Regions from separate parts of the Brevibacillus sp. MS2.2 genome, predicted to be linked through region 3. Evidence: riboswitches for the same ligand, from Rfam matches in the RefSeq annotation. Region 3 holds a riboswitch; each other region holds the start of a gene.
The links. A riboswitch is a leader RNA that binds a small molecule or an ion and turns the genes downstream of it on or off. The one in region 3 is predicted to bind S-adenosylmethionine.
Positions count from the first base shown of each region.

Region 1 (5,379 bases), on a different contig from region 3:
TAACGACAGTAATGATCATGACTTCGATGTCCCATTGCTGGTAGCCGTAGCGCAAGGCGAGATCGCCCAGTCCGCCGGCACCGACTGCTCCGGCCATTGCAGTAGCACCAATCAAACCGATGGTCGCGATCGTCAGGCAGAGGACGATGCCAGGCCTTGCTTCACGTAGCATGATGCGAAAAATAATCTGCGTCCGGGATGCACCCATTGCCTGATACGCTTCGATAACGCCACGATCTACGTCATGCAGGGCCGTTTCCATCAGGCGTGAGATGTAAGGCGCAGTATAGACAATGAGCGGCACAATTGCTCCTTCAATCCCAATCGAAGTGCCCACAATCAACTCCGTAAATGGAATGATCGCAACCATCAGGATAATAAAAGGCAGCGAACGCACAATGTTGATGATCGTATTCAGGGTGTGATAGATGATTTTGTTCGGGAAAAGGTGGTTCGCCTGTGTGATGACCAACAAAATCCCGAGCGGAATCCCGATCAGTGTCGCAATGAACAACGAAAACCCAACCATGATGACAGTTTCTTGCAGCGATTGCCCGAATACCGGAATCATTTCAATCAAACGCTCCATTAGCTCCGCACCTCCTCTGGTGACACAATATCTACGCGGTAGACGGATTCGCGCAAGAAGCGAATGCCATCCTGAATGGCCTGGTCTTCACCAGAAATGTGCAAAAGCAAAATGCCGAGCGCCGTACCTTTTATGGTTGTAATCGAGCCGTACAATAAATTGGTGCTAATCGGAAAACGTGCAGACAGTGTTCCCAGAACAGGATCGAGAGCAGCATCCCCGCGAAAGGCAACGCGAACAATTTTGGAAACGGGTCCGGTTTCTTTTATCTTGGACAAAATCTCCTGTGGTACCTGATCGTCAAAAACCGTTTTGATAAAATTACGGGTCGTTTGCTCTTGCGGATTGCTGAAAACATCCAAAACAGAGCCTTGCTCGATGACGACGCCATTTTCCATGATGGCTACCTGATCGCAGATTTTTTTGATGACCTGCATTTCATGGGTAATGAGCACGATGGTCAGGTTAAACTTTCGATTGATGTCGAGCAACAGCTCCAGAATCGATTCAGTTGTCTGCGGGTCGAGAGCGGAAGTTGCTTCGTCACAGAGCAGGATTTCCGGATCAGTCGCAAGCGCACGAGCGATCCCCACCCGTTGCTTTTGTCCACCGGATAGCTGAGAAGGATAAGCATGTGCTTTATCAGACAAGCCAACCAAGCCGAGAAGGTCTTCTACCTTGCGCTTAATGACATCTTTGGGGACGCGATTCATCCGCAAGATTTCCGCCACATTGTCAAAGACATTATAGGAAGAGAGCAGGTTGAAGTGCTGAAAAATAATCCCGATCTTTTTGCGAGCTTGTCGCAGCTCTTTTTCCTTGAGGGTCAGCATGTTCTGGCCATTGACGATCACAGAACCGCTAGTCGGCTTCTCCAACAGGTTGATGGTACGGAGCAGGGTACTTTTTCCCGCTCCGCTAAAACCGATAACCCCGTAAATCTGCCCTTTTTCCACCTGCAAGGATACGCCCTTCAATGCTTCTACCTGCTTGTTTCCTACTTGATACGACTTATGAATATCGGTTAGCTGTATCATAACGAGTTCTCCTTGTTGTTCTTGATGTTCCTGGCGTCGATCTTACCAGGACGGCAGTACAGCTCCTTCAAAACGTTCGTCGATGAATTTTTTCACTTCTTCCGAACGGTAGATGTCCACCAGCTTTTTGACAGCGGGGTTGTCCTTATTGGTTTCATTGACTGCCAAGATGTTCACGTATGGAGAGTCAGCAGTCTCAGCGAAGATCGCATCTTTTTTCGGGGTGTACCCAGCTTCCATCGCGAAGTTCGTATTAATCGAAGCGACCTCCACATTTTTCAGCGAGCGTGCCAGGAAAGCAGCCTCCAGCTCTTTGAATTGCAAATTTTTTGGATTTTCTACGATATCCAGTGGTGTTGCGTTGTCGCCCACGCCATCCTTTAGCTTAATCAAGCCAGCAGCCTGATAGAGCAAGAGGGCGCGTGCTCGGTTGGTCGGATCGTTTTGGATGCCGACAACACCGCCAGCCGGGATGTCCTCGACTTTTTTATGCTTGGTGGAGTACAGGCCCATCGGGTACGTCACGGTTTTTCCGACCTCGACGATCTTTGTTTTGTGATCTTGATTAAACTTCGCCAAGAACGGAATGGTTTGGAAGCTGTTAACATCGAGATTTCCTTTATCGAGAGCTTGATTCGGCTGTACGTAATCGTTGAAAACGACGACTTCGACATCGAGTCCTTTGCCTTTGGCGACTTCCTTTACTTTGTTGAGAATCTCTTCGTGCGGGCCGCCAGTGACGCCCACTTTGAGTGAGGTTTGTTCAGCAGCAGTGCCGCCGTTAGCAGGCGTAGCTTCCTGTTTACCGCCGCAAGCCGTTACGAGCGATGCAGCGAGCAGTAGTGTAGTGAGCAGTAGACCAGTCTTTTTCATGAAAATACCCCTTTTCTCTGGATGTAAGATGTAATAAAAAAAGCCTCTTCCGACAGAAGAGGCTGGGACTGCGCGTATGTAAATACACGGCAACAATACCTCTCTTATCTGTCGGAATAAATTCCGCTGGATTTGGCACCGTATCGTTTGCGATAGGTTGCCGAGGTGTCATAGGGCCAGTCCCTCAACCTCTCTTCATAAGAGAATGTGCTATGAAATTATCATTCCAAACATTGTTGTTAATTCTTATTTGGATAGTTGGATTATAACGACTGATTTTTTACGTGTCAACTGTTTTTGCAAACGAATGACTTGGTGGAAAAATGTGAAATTGATCTAAATACGAATATTCTATTGAAGAATCCGAAAATCATTTGTATAATGAGAGCGAATGAACCCGATACCAGCTATCGCAGGTGATGACATGACTCTAGTGGACTCCAATGAAACCAGAAAAAAGCTGTCTGCCATCTATAATGAGATAGCAAAAGAGTTGTTCGGATTTGGAACGACTTTGCTCCGAGTCACGATTGAAAATCAGATGATTACGTTCCAAGCCAAGCATCGCCGCTCTCCGCGCTCACAAGCATTGGAAGGAGAAGCGCCGGCTCTCAAGCTCGAAGTCGATTTTCGGATGTCTCTTCTTTATAAGAAGAAACTGCGAGAACGACTGGAGGAAGAGATGGGATTGCCGTTGGAAGCCGTGCTGCGGGACTATGATGCGCCTACGCAGTGGGCGATCACGAATGTTATTTTAGCTGAATCAGAACTGAATACCTGACGCAATCGTTCGGATTTTCTCTTTTGATCTATCTTAAGGGGAGACCGTAGACTTTGCGTAAAAACGGGTGTCACTTCTCTTTGTTTACGAAGAAAAGTGCTCTTGTTTAGAATGATACGTTCTAATCAAGGGTACTTTTCTTTTTATTGTATCACCATATTTTGTCATCAAATGAACCCAACTGGAGGAGAATTACGATGAAAAAATTACTTGCTGGAATCCTGTCTTTTTCAATGATGTCACTGGCTCTTGCTGGCTGTGGCAGCAATGATCAACCACAAGCGGGAGGGGCTGGAGGCGAAGCCAAGGGTGAGCCACAAAAGCTGGTCATCTCCACATGGGGCTTCTCCGAAGACTTTTTCCGCAAAGAAGTATATGAGCCATTTGAAAAAGAACATAACGTGAAAATCGTGCTGGAAATCGGGAACAATGCAGAGCGCCTGAACAAAATTCGCCAAGGAAGCTCCGATGTAGACTTGATCTACCTCTCTGACTACTATGCACAGCAAGGGATTGAGAGTGGCGCATTTGAAAAAATCGACCGCAGCCGCATCCCGAACCTGGATCAAATCTACGACATTGCCAAAGCACCACTGGGCGAGGAGTACGGTCCAGCTTACACGATTGGTCAATTCGGAATTGCCTACAATCCAAAGCTCGTGAAAACCGAGATCAAGGATTGGAAAGACCTGTGGAATCCAGAGCTGGCGGGCAAGCTGACACTGCCAAGCATTACGTCCACAACTGGCCCGATGGTTCTCGACAGTGCTTCCCAGACAGCGGGCAACAAGGAATTTAACGAAGATCAAGCCTTCGCGAAAATGAAAGAAGTCAACCAAAGTGTAGTGAAGTTCTACGATAAGACCTCTGAATACGTGAATATGTTTGGACAAGAAGAAATCGGCGTAGGACCGATCATGGAAATGTACTTCAAAGACATCAAGGCCGCTGTTCCAGAAGCTGTTTTCGTACAACCTGCAAGCGGTGGATATGCGGTCATGAATACGGTTAACATCGTAAAAGGCTCGAAAAACAAAGCACTGGCTGAAGACTTCATCAACTACCAACTGAGCAAGGAAGTTCAGGAAAAAACAGCAAAAGCAAAAATCGATTCCCCTGTAAACAAAACGGTTCAACTGACAGAAGAAGAGGCAAAAGGCGTAACGTACGGGGAAGAAACCGTAAGCAAGCTGAAAATGCTGGACATGAAATTCGTTAACGAGCACTCCAAAGCATGGATTGACCGTTGGAACCGTGAAATCACGCAATAACGAACGTTAGAAAAACAAGGGCGAGGGTATAGACAATTTCGGATATACCCTCGTTTTCGTGAGGAGGACCACTCGTGCAAAAGATCATTCTTGACGTAGATACGGGCATTGATGATGCGCTTGGCATTATTCTCGCTGTGAAGAGCGGGCAATTCGATTTGGTGGGCATCACTACGGTGAATGGCAACGTGTCGTTGCGAAAAGCTACAGAAAACACGTGCAAAATTCTCGATTTCTTGCAAGTCGGCGAGCAAATCCCTGTTGTCTGTGGAGCATCTGAACCGCTGTTGCGGCCGTTGTTTTTCGAGCATGCCGTACATGGTGAGGATGGCTTGGGAGGTGCTCTGCCCGGCGTTCCGATGTACAAGAAGCCGACTGCTGGCTTTGCTCCTGATTTCATCGTGGAAAACGTACTCGCGCATTCCGGCGAGATTACGCTCATCATGACGGGGCCGTTGACCAATTTGGCGCTGGCGGTGAAAAAATGCCCGGAGCTCGTCCAACACGTCAAGGAAGTCATTTTCATGGGTGGAGTGGTCCGCGAGCATGGCAATGTGACGCCAGTTGCGGAGTATAACATGTACGTCGATCCAGAGGCGGCCAAGGTTGTGTTTCATGCCGGATTCCCGCAATTGACGCTTGTTGGACTGGATGTGACGCGAAGAGTGCTCCTGAACGAGGAGCATATTCGCGAGCTAGGAGATACACCGATGGGCGAGTACGTAAGACAGAGTACGTCTGATTACCTTCATCGCTATTTTCAGCGAAATGGCATTTATGCGTGCGCCATGCATGATCCATTGGCTGTCGCAGTCGCACTCGATCCGA
Region 1 is NZ_JABSUZ010000001.1:329,554-334,932, reverse strand. It holds gene HP568_RS01445 (methionine ABC transporter permease) at 1-589, opposite strand, end outside; gene HP568_RS01440 (methionine ABC transporter ATP-binding protein) at 589-1,626, opposite strand; gene HP568_RS01435 (MetQ/NlpA family ABC transporter substrate-binding protein) at 1,669-2,499, opposite strand; SAM riboswitch class I at 2,601-2,703, opposite strand; gene HP568_RS01430 (Na-translocating system protein MpsC family protein) at 2,924-3,280, shown strand; gene HP568_RS01425 (ABC transporter substrate-binding protein) at 3,478-4,551, shown strand; gene HP568_RS01420 (nucleoside hydrolase) at 4,626-5,379, shown strand, end outside.
Region 1: it holds a riboswitch for S-adenosylmethionine, as region 3 does, so the genes downstream of both, HP568_RS01435 (MetQ/NlpA family ABC transporter substrate-binding protein) here and HP568_RS12815 (methionine ABC transporter ATP-binding protein) in region 3, are expected to answer to the same signal.

Region 2 (5,379 bases), on a different contig from region 3:
TGATGTCAGGAAATGTAGAGAAAACCTTACTCGCAAACAGCTATGACTACCCATACAAGCATGTAAGCTCGCTCTTTTTGCAAGATGATATCACGATTGCCAATTTGGAGACACCGATCACCGAAACAGGTGTTGCTGCACAGAACAAGGCGTATGTCTACAAATCGTCGCCACTTGCTGTTCCTGCCATGAAAAACGCTGGGATTGATGTGGTGAATCTCGCCAATAATCACTCCATGGACCAAGGAGTTCCGGGATTACTGGATACCTTTGACGCTTTGGACAAAAACCGGATTGAATACGTCGGCGCCGGAAAGGATGCAAGCCGTGCCTATTCTCCTGTATTGATAGAAAAGAACGGCATCAAGATCGCGATTCTCGGCTTCAGCAGGGTCATTCCCGAAACGAGCTGGTATGCAGGGAATTCCCAGCCGGGTATGGCCGCTTCCTATGATCCTACGCTAGCAGTGAAAGCGATCCAAGATGCGAACAACCAAGCGGATCTCGTCGTGGTGATTGCACACTGGGGCAAGGAACGCTCCGATTATCCTGTCGATCATCAAAAAGAGTTGTCTCGTGCCTACATCGATGCTGGTGCAGATTTGATTGTTGGCGGTCATCCTCATGTCCTGCAAGGTTTTGAACGATACAACGAAAAATGGATTGCGTACAGTCTCGGCAATTTCATTTTCACACGATCAAACGAACCCAAGACTTGGGAAACGATGGTTCTGCAAGCAAGCTGTACGAAAAGTGGTGATTGTGAGCTGACGATGCTTCCGTTTCACGCAGAATTGGGACAAGCTGTACCCATGAATGAAAGCAACGGCGCTGCCCTGCTAAAACGCATTGAATCCATTTCTGAAAGGGTTGACATCCAAAGCGACGGGCGTGTACAGCCGCGTGCAAAAGCGGTGGAGACTGCCCCCTGACAAAAGAAGCCGTGTTTCTAGCTAACTAGAGATACGGCTCTTCTTCTTATGATTCCTCTTTCTTACGCAGATTCGATAATGGGGAAGCAGCGCACTTCTAAGCCAAAATCATTTTTCAATAGGGACTCGTGCTCTTCACTGATTCCTGTCACGATCAAACCTGCGCGCAAGACGCCTCCCAAGTCGAATTGGACTTTAAGTTTATGCACGTTGACTCCTGCCTGCTGAAGGAAATGCAAGACACGGTCTGGCGTAGCAGTATGACATGAGCCCTCCAGATAACACAGGACGTGTTCTTCCGAGTCCACCGTGACACCAGCTTTGGGAGCCGTTTTTTCTTTCCAGGTAGGATGCGGTGTGAATGGCTGTGTCAATAAATAGGCCAAATCCTCGACGACAGCACTCGCTGTAGGGAGCTCTCCTGCCCCTCTTCCTGTAAACAACAAGTCTCCCACGATGTTGCCGGATAGCTGTACAGCATTAAACGCGTCGTGGATTTGCGCCAACGGATGGCTCAGCGGAAGCATGGTTGGTTCAACAGATAGGCGAATTCCTTTCTCAGCTTGATAGGCCTGCGCGATCAGCTTGATCCGGTATCCCAGCTCGCTCGCAATCCGAATGTGACCTGCTGACAAATCTGCAATTCCTTTGCGAACAACATCTGCTAAAGGCAATGATTCTCCGTAAACAAGCTGTGCCAAGATATACAACTTGTACATAGCATCAAAGCCTTCTACATCCGAACGAGGGTCTGCTTCCGCATAGCCCAGCTCCTGCGCTTGCTTGAGCACCTCCTGGTAAGAGAGCTGCTCTGCCTCCATTTTCGTCAAAATGAAGTTCGTTGTTCCGTTGAGAATACCGCGAACGCCTTGAATATCGTTCGTGCGCAGGAACTGCCGGAGCACGCTCAAGATCGGGATGCCCCCTGCCACACTCGCTTCATAGGCAAGATGCACTTGATGCTGATTGGCCAAATCGACTAGCTCTGTTCCTTTTTTCGCCAAAAGTTCTTTGTTGGCAGTTACTACATGGCAGCCCTTTTCGATCAAAGCACGGACGTAGTCATAGGTAGGTTCTACACCGCCCATGACCTCCACCACGATATCCACATCGCTATTCAATACATCCTCAAAGTCTGTTGTCAGTAAAGTCGGGTCGATAGGAACCGCCCGCTCTTTTTCCGAGTCACGCACCAATGCCTTGACGATCTCAATTCGTTTACCCAGACGAGAAGCCAGCTTCTCCTGTTGTGAACGGATCGTTTTGATTACGCCTCCACCCACTGTCCCCAATCCCAATAATCCCACGCGTACCACTTCTGCACTCATCCTGACCACCCCATACCCCGAATTTTAGATAAAAAGAAAAGCCATCTTCGATAAGAAGAAGGCTTGTTAGCAGCTACTGCTCCTCCTCCTTATCTACCAGGACGTATATGTCCTGCAGGAATTGGCACCTTGTCACAAAATATGCGTGACGGTTGCCGGGCTTCATCGGGCCAGTCCCTCCACCTCTCTGGATAAAGAAAATATGAAATTGAAAAAAACCTTCTTCGCTAAGAAGAAGGTTCATCTACTAATGGAGTAACCCGCTTCTTATCTATCGAGACGAAACGTCTCGCAGGAATTGGCACCTTGTCGCAATATGCAACGGTTGCTGGGCTTCATCGGGCCAGACCCTCCACCTCTCTGGATAAGAACCATTTATGCTGTTGAGCTTTATTCTAAGAAATTCCAAGGCAAGCGTCAACAAAATTCTTTCTTTTCTGATTGCAAGCTGATTTGGCCAGGCTTTCTACCTCTTCCATACTGCAGCAAGTGCAATGAAACCCGCCCTCCTGGCATTCCTCAGGCAGCTCTTTTTCCTCGACATATCCGCACCATTGGCAAATCATAAGTTGCATCATCGCACGCCATAAGGAACCTGTTTCCCTCTATGAAATTGTCTATTCTCACTACTACCCTCAGATTTTACCTTATTTTTCCCTATTTTGTGAACATTGTTCGTGGGCCAGTAGCCATTCCTTTCGCCACAAGCCACCCGAATAGCCTGTTAAACTCCCGTTTGCTCCTATAATTCTGTGACAGGGTACGATGATGTTCAGCCGATTTTTTCCGTTGGCATTCCCGACAGCCCTCACCGCATTTTCCTTCCCAATCAACGCGGCTAGCTCCTTGTACGTAATCTTGTGCGCATAGGGAAGAGTGATCAATGTGTGCCAGACTGTTTTCTGAAAGTCTGTCCCTTTCATACACAGGGGAACAGAAAAGGACTGTCTCTCGCCGGAAAAATATTCGTCCAGTTGTTGCCGACAAACGAGGAGAGGCTCTAGGCATTTGTCTACTTGTTCAAGCAAAATGGGTTCGTCCCGATCTGTGAACATGATCGAACATACCCCGTCTTCTGTCCCACTGATTTCCAAGATGCCGAGTGGCGAAACATAATCAATTGTCTGTAATCTCTCCATACAAGACCTACCCTAGATACCGATCTTTCAAAATGGTTCTGTGGTGAGCTTCATGTCCAACAATCACATAGGCCAGCGTCCTTGCAGATAGCTTGTTTCCGTTGGCAAGTCCTGTACGCAACCACGCTTCTGGGGAGATTCCGCGAACCTGCGCGATGGTGGAAGCCCGAACAGCCTTATACTCTTCCACTAAATCAGAGAGGTCTCTTCGCTGAAAACACCCGTGTTCGACAAAAGCATTCTCATCAAAACCAACGAGGGGTGTCTGATCTCCTCTCGCGATTCTCAGCAAGCGATAGCTCATGATGCGTTCTGTATCGACGAGATGACCCAAAACCTCTTTTACCGACCATTTGCCTGGTGCATACCGATAATCAATTTGCTCAGGCGCAAGTGACGAAAATAATGCGACTTGCCTCTCTCCTTGTTGTGTAAGGATCGTTTGCAGATCCCCCTCCGGTACAAGTCCAATATAATAGTCAAAATATGCAGCGTATTCATCCTGCTCTGGTCGTTTGAGCATGCATTTCCCACTCCTCTTCATTCATTTTGGATAGACAAATTATACCACTATGCATCCTCAGCCAAGCATTTCTTGTCCAATACGAACGAACCCGCCTGATCTTCACAGGCGGGTGACCGTCACCATTATACGCTATGTAAGCCTTCAAACAGTAGGACCCTTGCCGGGGCTGCATCCGTGCCGATCAGCTTGAGTGGTGCAGCTACCAAAAAATACTCGCCTGGTGGGACCTCTCCTAGCCGCAATCCTTCCACGACAATGACTCCCGCTGCAAACAGCTTTTTATGTGTGGGGTGTCCTTCCTGGGCGCGTTCGATTCCAAGTGCATCGGTACCAATGCCCCGCACACCCAGCTCACTTAAATACTCTGCCCCTTCTTCAGACAGAAAGATGAATTCAAAAGAGAACGCCTCTTCAAAAGAGTTTTTCGTTTTAAACAGGACAAAATCTCCTCGCACAAGATCGAAGCTCTCTAAGTCGGAGCGAGTGATCCTGTCCTCTACCGCTGTGAGATCGAGAACCTTGCAACTGCCCACTAGCTTCTCCAAGGAAATACTCTCAAATGTATCGCCAGCATTCACCATGTGCAGGGGAGCATCCACATGGGTACCAGAGTGAAGGTCCATGTCGATTCTCGATTCTGTTACATAGCCATTGGTAGCGGTTCGTATTTTCGGCTGCTTTTCCGGCTTGTTTTTATACACCGTCATTCCTTCGAACACGGTGGCGGTTACATCATACATTTTCATCCCCAACGCCCTCCCTTTGCCTACTGTTTTTTTCGATCCGCTGGAAAAACAATCCCCATCTGTCTTCTCACTTCATCCATGACCTGCATGGCCATTTTGGATACTTCATGCGAATTCGTTGCAGACTGTCTGGCCCCGCTTCTCGCCAAGTGTAGGAATTCTCTTATTTCATAATGCATGGTCTTTGGGGGTTGAGGCCTTGTCACTTGCTCGATTCGTCCATCCCTGTAACGAATGTCCACTTCTTTGAGATGGTTGATTCGGTCGATCACCATCGTAGCGTCCTCCCCTTGAATTTCTGCTGGTTGATAGGAGGTAGTAATTTTCGAGAAGCTAATGATTGCATCCATCTCTCGATACTTCAAAAGCATACTGCCTTCTCCGTCCACACCAGAATCAAGCACAATTCCTTCTGCTTTGATGTCATCTGGTCTGCCAAAAAGGATGAGTAGCGGATAAAGACAATAGATTCCGATGTCCATCAAGGCTCCGTTTGAAAAAGCAGGATCAAAAGCACGTAAAACCTTTCCTTCGCGATACGCATCATAACGCGAAGAATATTGGCAATTGCTAGCAATAAAGCGCCGTACTTTTCCCAGCTTGTACAGGTTGTCCTGTATCGCAAAAAAATTGGGCAGCAAAGTAGATTTGACAGCCTCCATGAGCAGCACGTCATTTCTTTTCGCTGCTTGGATCATTTCTTCTACC
Region 2 is NZ_JABSUZ010000007.1:49,306-54,684, reverse strand. It holds gene HP568_RS08205 (CapA family protein) at 1-932, shown strand, start outside; gene HP568_RS08200 (homoserine dehydrogenase) at 995-2,260, opposite strand; SAM riboswitch class I at 2,347-2,458, opposite strand; SAM riboswitch class I at 2,525-2,631, opposite strand; gene HP568_RS08195 (methylated-DNA--[protein]-cysteine S-methyltransferase) at 2,908-3,399, opposite strand; gene HP568_RS08190 (DinB family protein) at 3,407-3,922, opposite strand; gene HP568_RS08185 (cyclase family protein) at 4,048-4,671, opposite strand; gene HP568_RS08180 (Gfo/Idh/MocA family protein) at 4,692-5,379, opposite strand, start outside.
Region 2: it holds a riboswitch for S-adenosylmethionine, as region 3 does, so the genes downstream of both, HP568_RS08200 (homoserine dehydrogenase) here and HP568_RS12815 (methionine ABC transporter ATP-binding protein) in region 3, are expected to answer to the same signal.

Region 3 (5,379 bases):
ATCTATTTATTGGTCATGATCGTGACCTTGGTCTTTTTTAGCCAAGGTCAGCTCATGAGGACGATCTGGGCGACACTCAATCTGCAAAAGATGGTGTACCTGCCCATTCTGGAAAGATTTGAGCTGGTCGTTATCTCGCTGTGGCTTATCGTCATTTTGCCGAATATCATGCTGTATTTGTGGTGCTCGGCGCGAGGACTCAAGCGTTTGTTTTGCTTCAACTTGCGAAGTTCATTGTATTGGATTTTATCGGTGATTTATCTTGCTTCCTTGACGATGCTTTCCAGACAGCAGATGAATTGGCTTTATACTATGCATGGGAAAATTAGCATATGGGTTGTGTACTTGTACCCCTATTTTTTGTACGTTATGGTCTTGCTGAAGCAGCGAACGCAACGGGCAAAATCGAAGAGCAAAGGAGAGAGTGCCTGATGCTTGATGAGCGGAAAAAGAGGATGCCCTTTATCAAACGGTTTTTGGCGTTGTGGTGTTCTGGCGTCATGATAGTCACAGGCTGTGGAGATCGGCAGATTTTTGATGAAACTGGACTTGCCACAGCTGTCGGTTATGACTTGTTAAAGGATGGAAACATTCGTGGGACTGCAATCATGCCCTCCATTAATCCAGAGGCCAAAAAAAAGATACAGATTTTCTCAGCAACGGGGGAGACCAGCAAATCAATCCGGGATCGGGTTAATCTACAATCAGATAAAAGAGTATTGGGTGGGCAGATTCGTGTCGCCCTCTACAGTGAAAACTTGGCAAAACGCGGGCTTGGCAGTATCGTTGACACGCTGTATCGGGATTCCTCTATTTCCAGCAGGGTTTATCTTTGCCTGTTTGAAGGCGAAACATATGATATGTTAACGTATCCCTATTCTGAAGAAGGGAATATCGGAATCTATTTATACCGTATGATTGAGCAAAATATTGAAGGGGAAAAAATTCCGTCTTCCACCATGCATGAGTTTTTTCGGGCCTATTATGACAAAGGAATCGACCCGATCATGCCGTACATTGCAAGAAAGGGAAATGAGCTGCAAATCAAGGGTATCGCATTATTTCAAGGGGAGCGTTATGTAGGGTGGATCACACCAAAGGAAGCCTTTTTAATCAAGCTCATGCATGGAAAATTCAGCATTGGCAGCTACGATACTTCTGTTCCTGCTCATATTTTTGGGGAGGAGCCAAAGAGCCGCGGAAGTAAAAAAGATCGTGTGCAGCTTGTCTTTGACACCATTTCCAGCAAATCTCAAATTGATCTGACCCAAGTGTCCCCCCCGGTCTTTGATATTCATATCCGATTACATGCGAGAATTTTGGAATTAACCCTTCCGCTGAAGCTAGAGAATGCAAAGCTGATGAAAATCATGGAGAATGCACTGGAAAAAGAGATCGAAAAAGAATTGCAGAAAGTAGTCAGTAAATTGCAGGGCCTCGATGTCGATCCCGCTGGATTCGGGATGGTGTATCGTGCAAATAGAAGAGGGATGGCAAACATGACGCAGGCCGAGTGGAGAAAAATGTTCAAGGAAGCAAGGTTTCGCTTTCACGTAAAGTCGACAATCATCCGCAACGGCGTCATGGATTAAAAAACTTTTCCTGCTATTACTATTGACGTGATATTTTCAAAAAGGATATAATCCGTTTTGTATCATCATGAAATAGAAAAAACGAACATAATATACGTAGATATCTTTCTTATCAAGAGAGGCGGAGGGACAGGCCCTATGAAGCCCGGCAGCCGGTTCATTTTCGAATGAACGTCGCGGTGCCAATTCCTACAGGATTGTTTGGATCTTGTGTAGATGAGAAGGGTGGATGCGAACGTATACATTGCGTTGCAGCCCCTTTTTCGTTTATTGAAAAAGGGGTTTTCATATTTTATCAAGATTGTGGTCGGGAGGTGGATGCGTTGATCCAACTGCGTCATTTGCATAAAAGCTATCAAGTACAAGGTAAAACCATCCCAGCATTAACGGGGATCGACCTTTCCATAGAGCAAGGAGAAATATACGGGATTATCGGACACTCTGGTGCAGGGAAAAGTACGTTGATCCGGTGCATCAATTTGCTGGAGCGCCCAACTTCAGGGGAAGTTATTGTGGACGGCGTCGATTTGACTAGGCTGGATGAAGGGAAGCTGCAAGAAAAGCGCCGCTCAATCGGCATGATTTTTCAGCACTTCAACTTGCTGTCTTCTTCGACAGTCGGTGAAAATGTCGCTTTTCCGCTCAAGCTGGCCAAGCGTCCAAAGGCAGAGATTGATAAGAAAGTAAACGAGCTGCTGAAGCTGGTTGGCTTGGAGGCCCATAAGGACAAATATCCGTCCCAGTTGTCTGGCGGACAGAAGCAGCGTGTCGGGATCGCCCGGGCGCTCGCGAATGATCCAAAAGTGCTGCTCTGTGACGAAGCCACATCGGCTCTCGATCCGCAGACGACGAACTCCATTCTGGCACTGCTCTTGGACATCAACCGCAAGCTGGGCTTGACCATTGTGTTGATTACCCACGAGATGCACGTCATTCGCTCCATTTGTGATCGTGTCGGCGTAATTGACGGCGGAAAGATCGTCGAGTCGGGTAACGTACTGGATGTATTCCTTCGTCCGAAGCATCCAACGACACAAGAATTTGTGGAACAAGTAGCGGATTCTACAGAGCTGCGTGAAGCAGTCGAGCACGAAAAGGCTTCGGGGAACCGCACCATTGCTCGTGTCACCTTCCTCGGAGAAAAAACGTACCAGCCGATCCTGTTCCAAACGATGCAAGAGACTGGTACGGTGTTCAGCATTTTGCAGGGAACAATCTCCCGCATGAAAGATACGCCGTATGGTCAGTTGGTGATCGAGCTGGAAGGCGATGTTGCACAGAATCAAAAGACCATTGAGACGCTGCGCCAACGTGGCTTGGAAGTAGAGGTGATATAAATGGACTGGACATTCGAGAATGTGGATTGGGCTGAAATCGGCTTAGGTACGATGGACACGCTCACGATGCTCGGCTTTTCCACCCTGTTTACCGTCCTGATTGGTTTGCCATTGGGAATCATTCTGTTTTTGACTTCACGCGGACAGCTTCTGCAAAACCGCACTTTTTATACGATCGCATCATTCGTTGTCAACGTATTGCGCTCGGTACCGTTTATCATTTTGATGATTTTGCTGATTCCTGTGACGAAGATGATCGTAGGAACCTCACTCGGCGTATTGGGGGCCATTCCGCCGCTCGTATTTGGTGCCGCTCCGTTTTTTGCACGCTTGGTGGAAACCTCTCTGCGTGAGATTGATAAAGGCGTGATTGAGGCCGCACAATCTATGGGGGCTTCCAATTGGCAGATCGTCTGGAATGTCCTTTTGCCAGAGTCTAGATCTGGACTAATCGCGGGTATTACGATCACGACGGTTACGCTGGTCTCCTACACCGCGATGTCTGGGGTAATTGGCGGTGGTGGTTTGGGTGACTTGGCGATCCGATACGGTTATCAGCGTTTCCAAACCGATGTCATGATTGTGACTGTTGTTATTTTGCTGGTGATGGTACAGATCTTACAAACGCTGGGGGACCGTCTGGTTCTGAAATTCAGCCGCAAATAGGATCTTTCCATATAGATTTTCAAAAAATAAGATGAAATACATGCAAGGGGGAAATCATTCATGAAAAAGCTAGTCGTATCTGTACTTTCTACTGTATTGGCATTTTCTTTGGCAGCTTGCGGAGGCAAAACGGAAACAGCACCTGCTCCAGCTGAAGGCGGCGCACAAGGCGGACAACAGGAAGTAACATTGAAGGTAGGCGCTTCTCCCGTTCCACATGCAGCAATCTTGAAATTCGTTCAACCAAAACTGAAAGAACAAGGCGTGAACCTGGAAATTAAAGAGTTCACCGATTACGTACAACCTAACGTTCAAGTGAACGAGAAACAACTCGACGCTAACTTCTTCCAGCACAAGCCTTACCTGGAAGACTTCAATAAAGGACAAAACATGAATCTGGAGCCAGTAGTGGCTGTACACATCGAGCCATTCGGCGCTTACAGCAAAAAAGTAAAATCTGTGGATGAATTAGCTGATGGCGCAACAATCGCGCTGCCAAACGATCCAACAAACAGCGGTCGCGCACTCGCACTCTTGGAGAAAAACGGCGTGATCAAGCTGAAAGAAGGCGCTGGTATCAGCGGTACTGTGAAAGACGTTGTTGAGAACAAGAAAAACCTGAAGTTCAAAGAAGTAGAAGCAGCAATGCTGCCACGCGTTCTGGAAGAAGTAGATCTGGCGTTGATCAACACCAACTACGCGTTGGAAGCAAAGCTCGTTCCAACCAAAGACGCGCTGTTTATTGAAGATAAAGATACTCCATACGCAAACTTCCTGGTAGCTCGTCCTGACAACAAGGATTCCGAAGCAATTCAAAAGCTGGCAAAAGCACTGAACTCACCTGAAGTGAAAAAGTTCATTGAAGATGAATACAAAGGCGCGATTGTTCCAGCGTTCTAATAGTATAAATAATTGATCGATCAACAAAGTCCAACTGGCCGAAAAGCTGGTTGGGCTTTACTTTTGTTTATAATGTAGTGAATTTTCATAAAATTAAATTAAATCTACAGCAACCCCGTTTTCAACCCAATTCCGGTCGAGTATATTGTGTTTGAAATGAGAAAATATAGATAAGGTGGAATTTTCAGATGAAAAGAAATCTCAAGTTGTTTCTTGGCGCGATGCTGGTCGCCGGAAGCGTGTTAGCTGGATGCTCCACGAGTACGCAGCCATCAACAACAACCCCTCCAGCTGAGGGAACCGCAGCGCCCGCTGAAAAGCCTGTAAATGCAAAGCCGCAGGTATTTCGGGCGAACATCATGAGTGAGCCTTCGACAGCGGACCCCGGTCTTGCGAAGGATGCCACATCGGGAGCGATTGTTCGTGCTACGTTTGATGGTTTGACTCGCTTCGATGCAAACGCAAAGCCAGTGAATTCAGTAGCATCCGATATCAAAATCTCGGATGACAAACTGGTGTATACGTTCACGCTGCGCGATTCTAAATGGAGCAATGGTGATCCGGTGACTGCCCATGACTTCGTATATGCATGGAAACGTGCACTTAGCAAGACCCTCGGTGCGGAGTATGCCTATCAGCTATACTACATTAAAAATGCGAAGCTGATTCACGAAGGCAAGGCGAAACCCGACGAACTCGGTGTGAAGGCAATCGATGACAAAACACTGGAAGTCACGCTGGAGAATCCAACGCCTTACTTCCTGGAGCTGACGGCTTTCTACACGTACTACCCGGTTAACCAAAAAGTAGTGGAGGCCAATCCGAAATGGGCAAACGAAGCGGCGACGCACGTAAGCAACGGTCCATTTAAGATGACAGCGTGG
Region 3 is NZ_JABSUZ010000011.1:115,835-121,213, forward strand. It holds gene HP568_RS12805 (GerAB/ArcD/ProY family transporter) at 1-432, shown strand, start outside; gene HP568_RS12810 (Ger(x)C family spore germination protein) at 432-1,592, shown strand; SAM riboswitch class I at 1,699-1,815, shown strand; gene HP568_RS12815 (methionine ABC transporter ATP-binding protein) at 1,916-2,929, shown strand; gene HP568_RS12820 (methionine ABC transporter permease) at 2,930-3,595, shown strand; gene HP568_RS12825 (MetQ/NlpA family ABC transporter substrate-binding protein) at 3,656-4,495, shown strand; gene HP568_RS12830 (peptide ABC transporter substrate-binding protein) at 4,684-5,379, shown strand, end outside.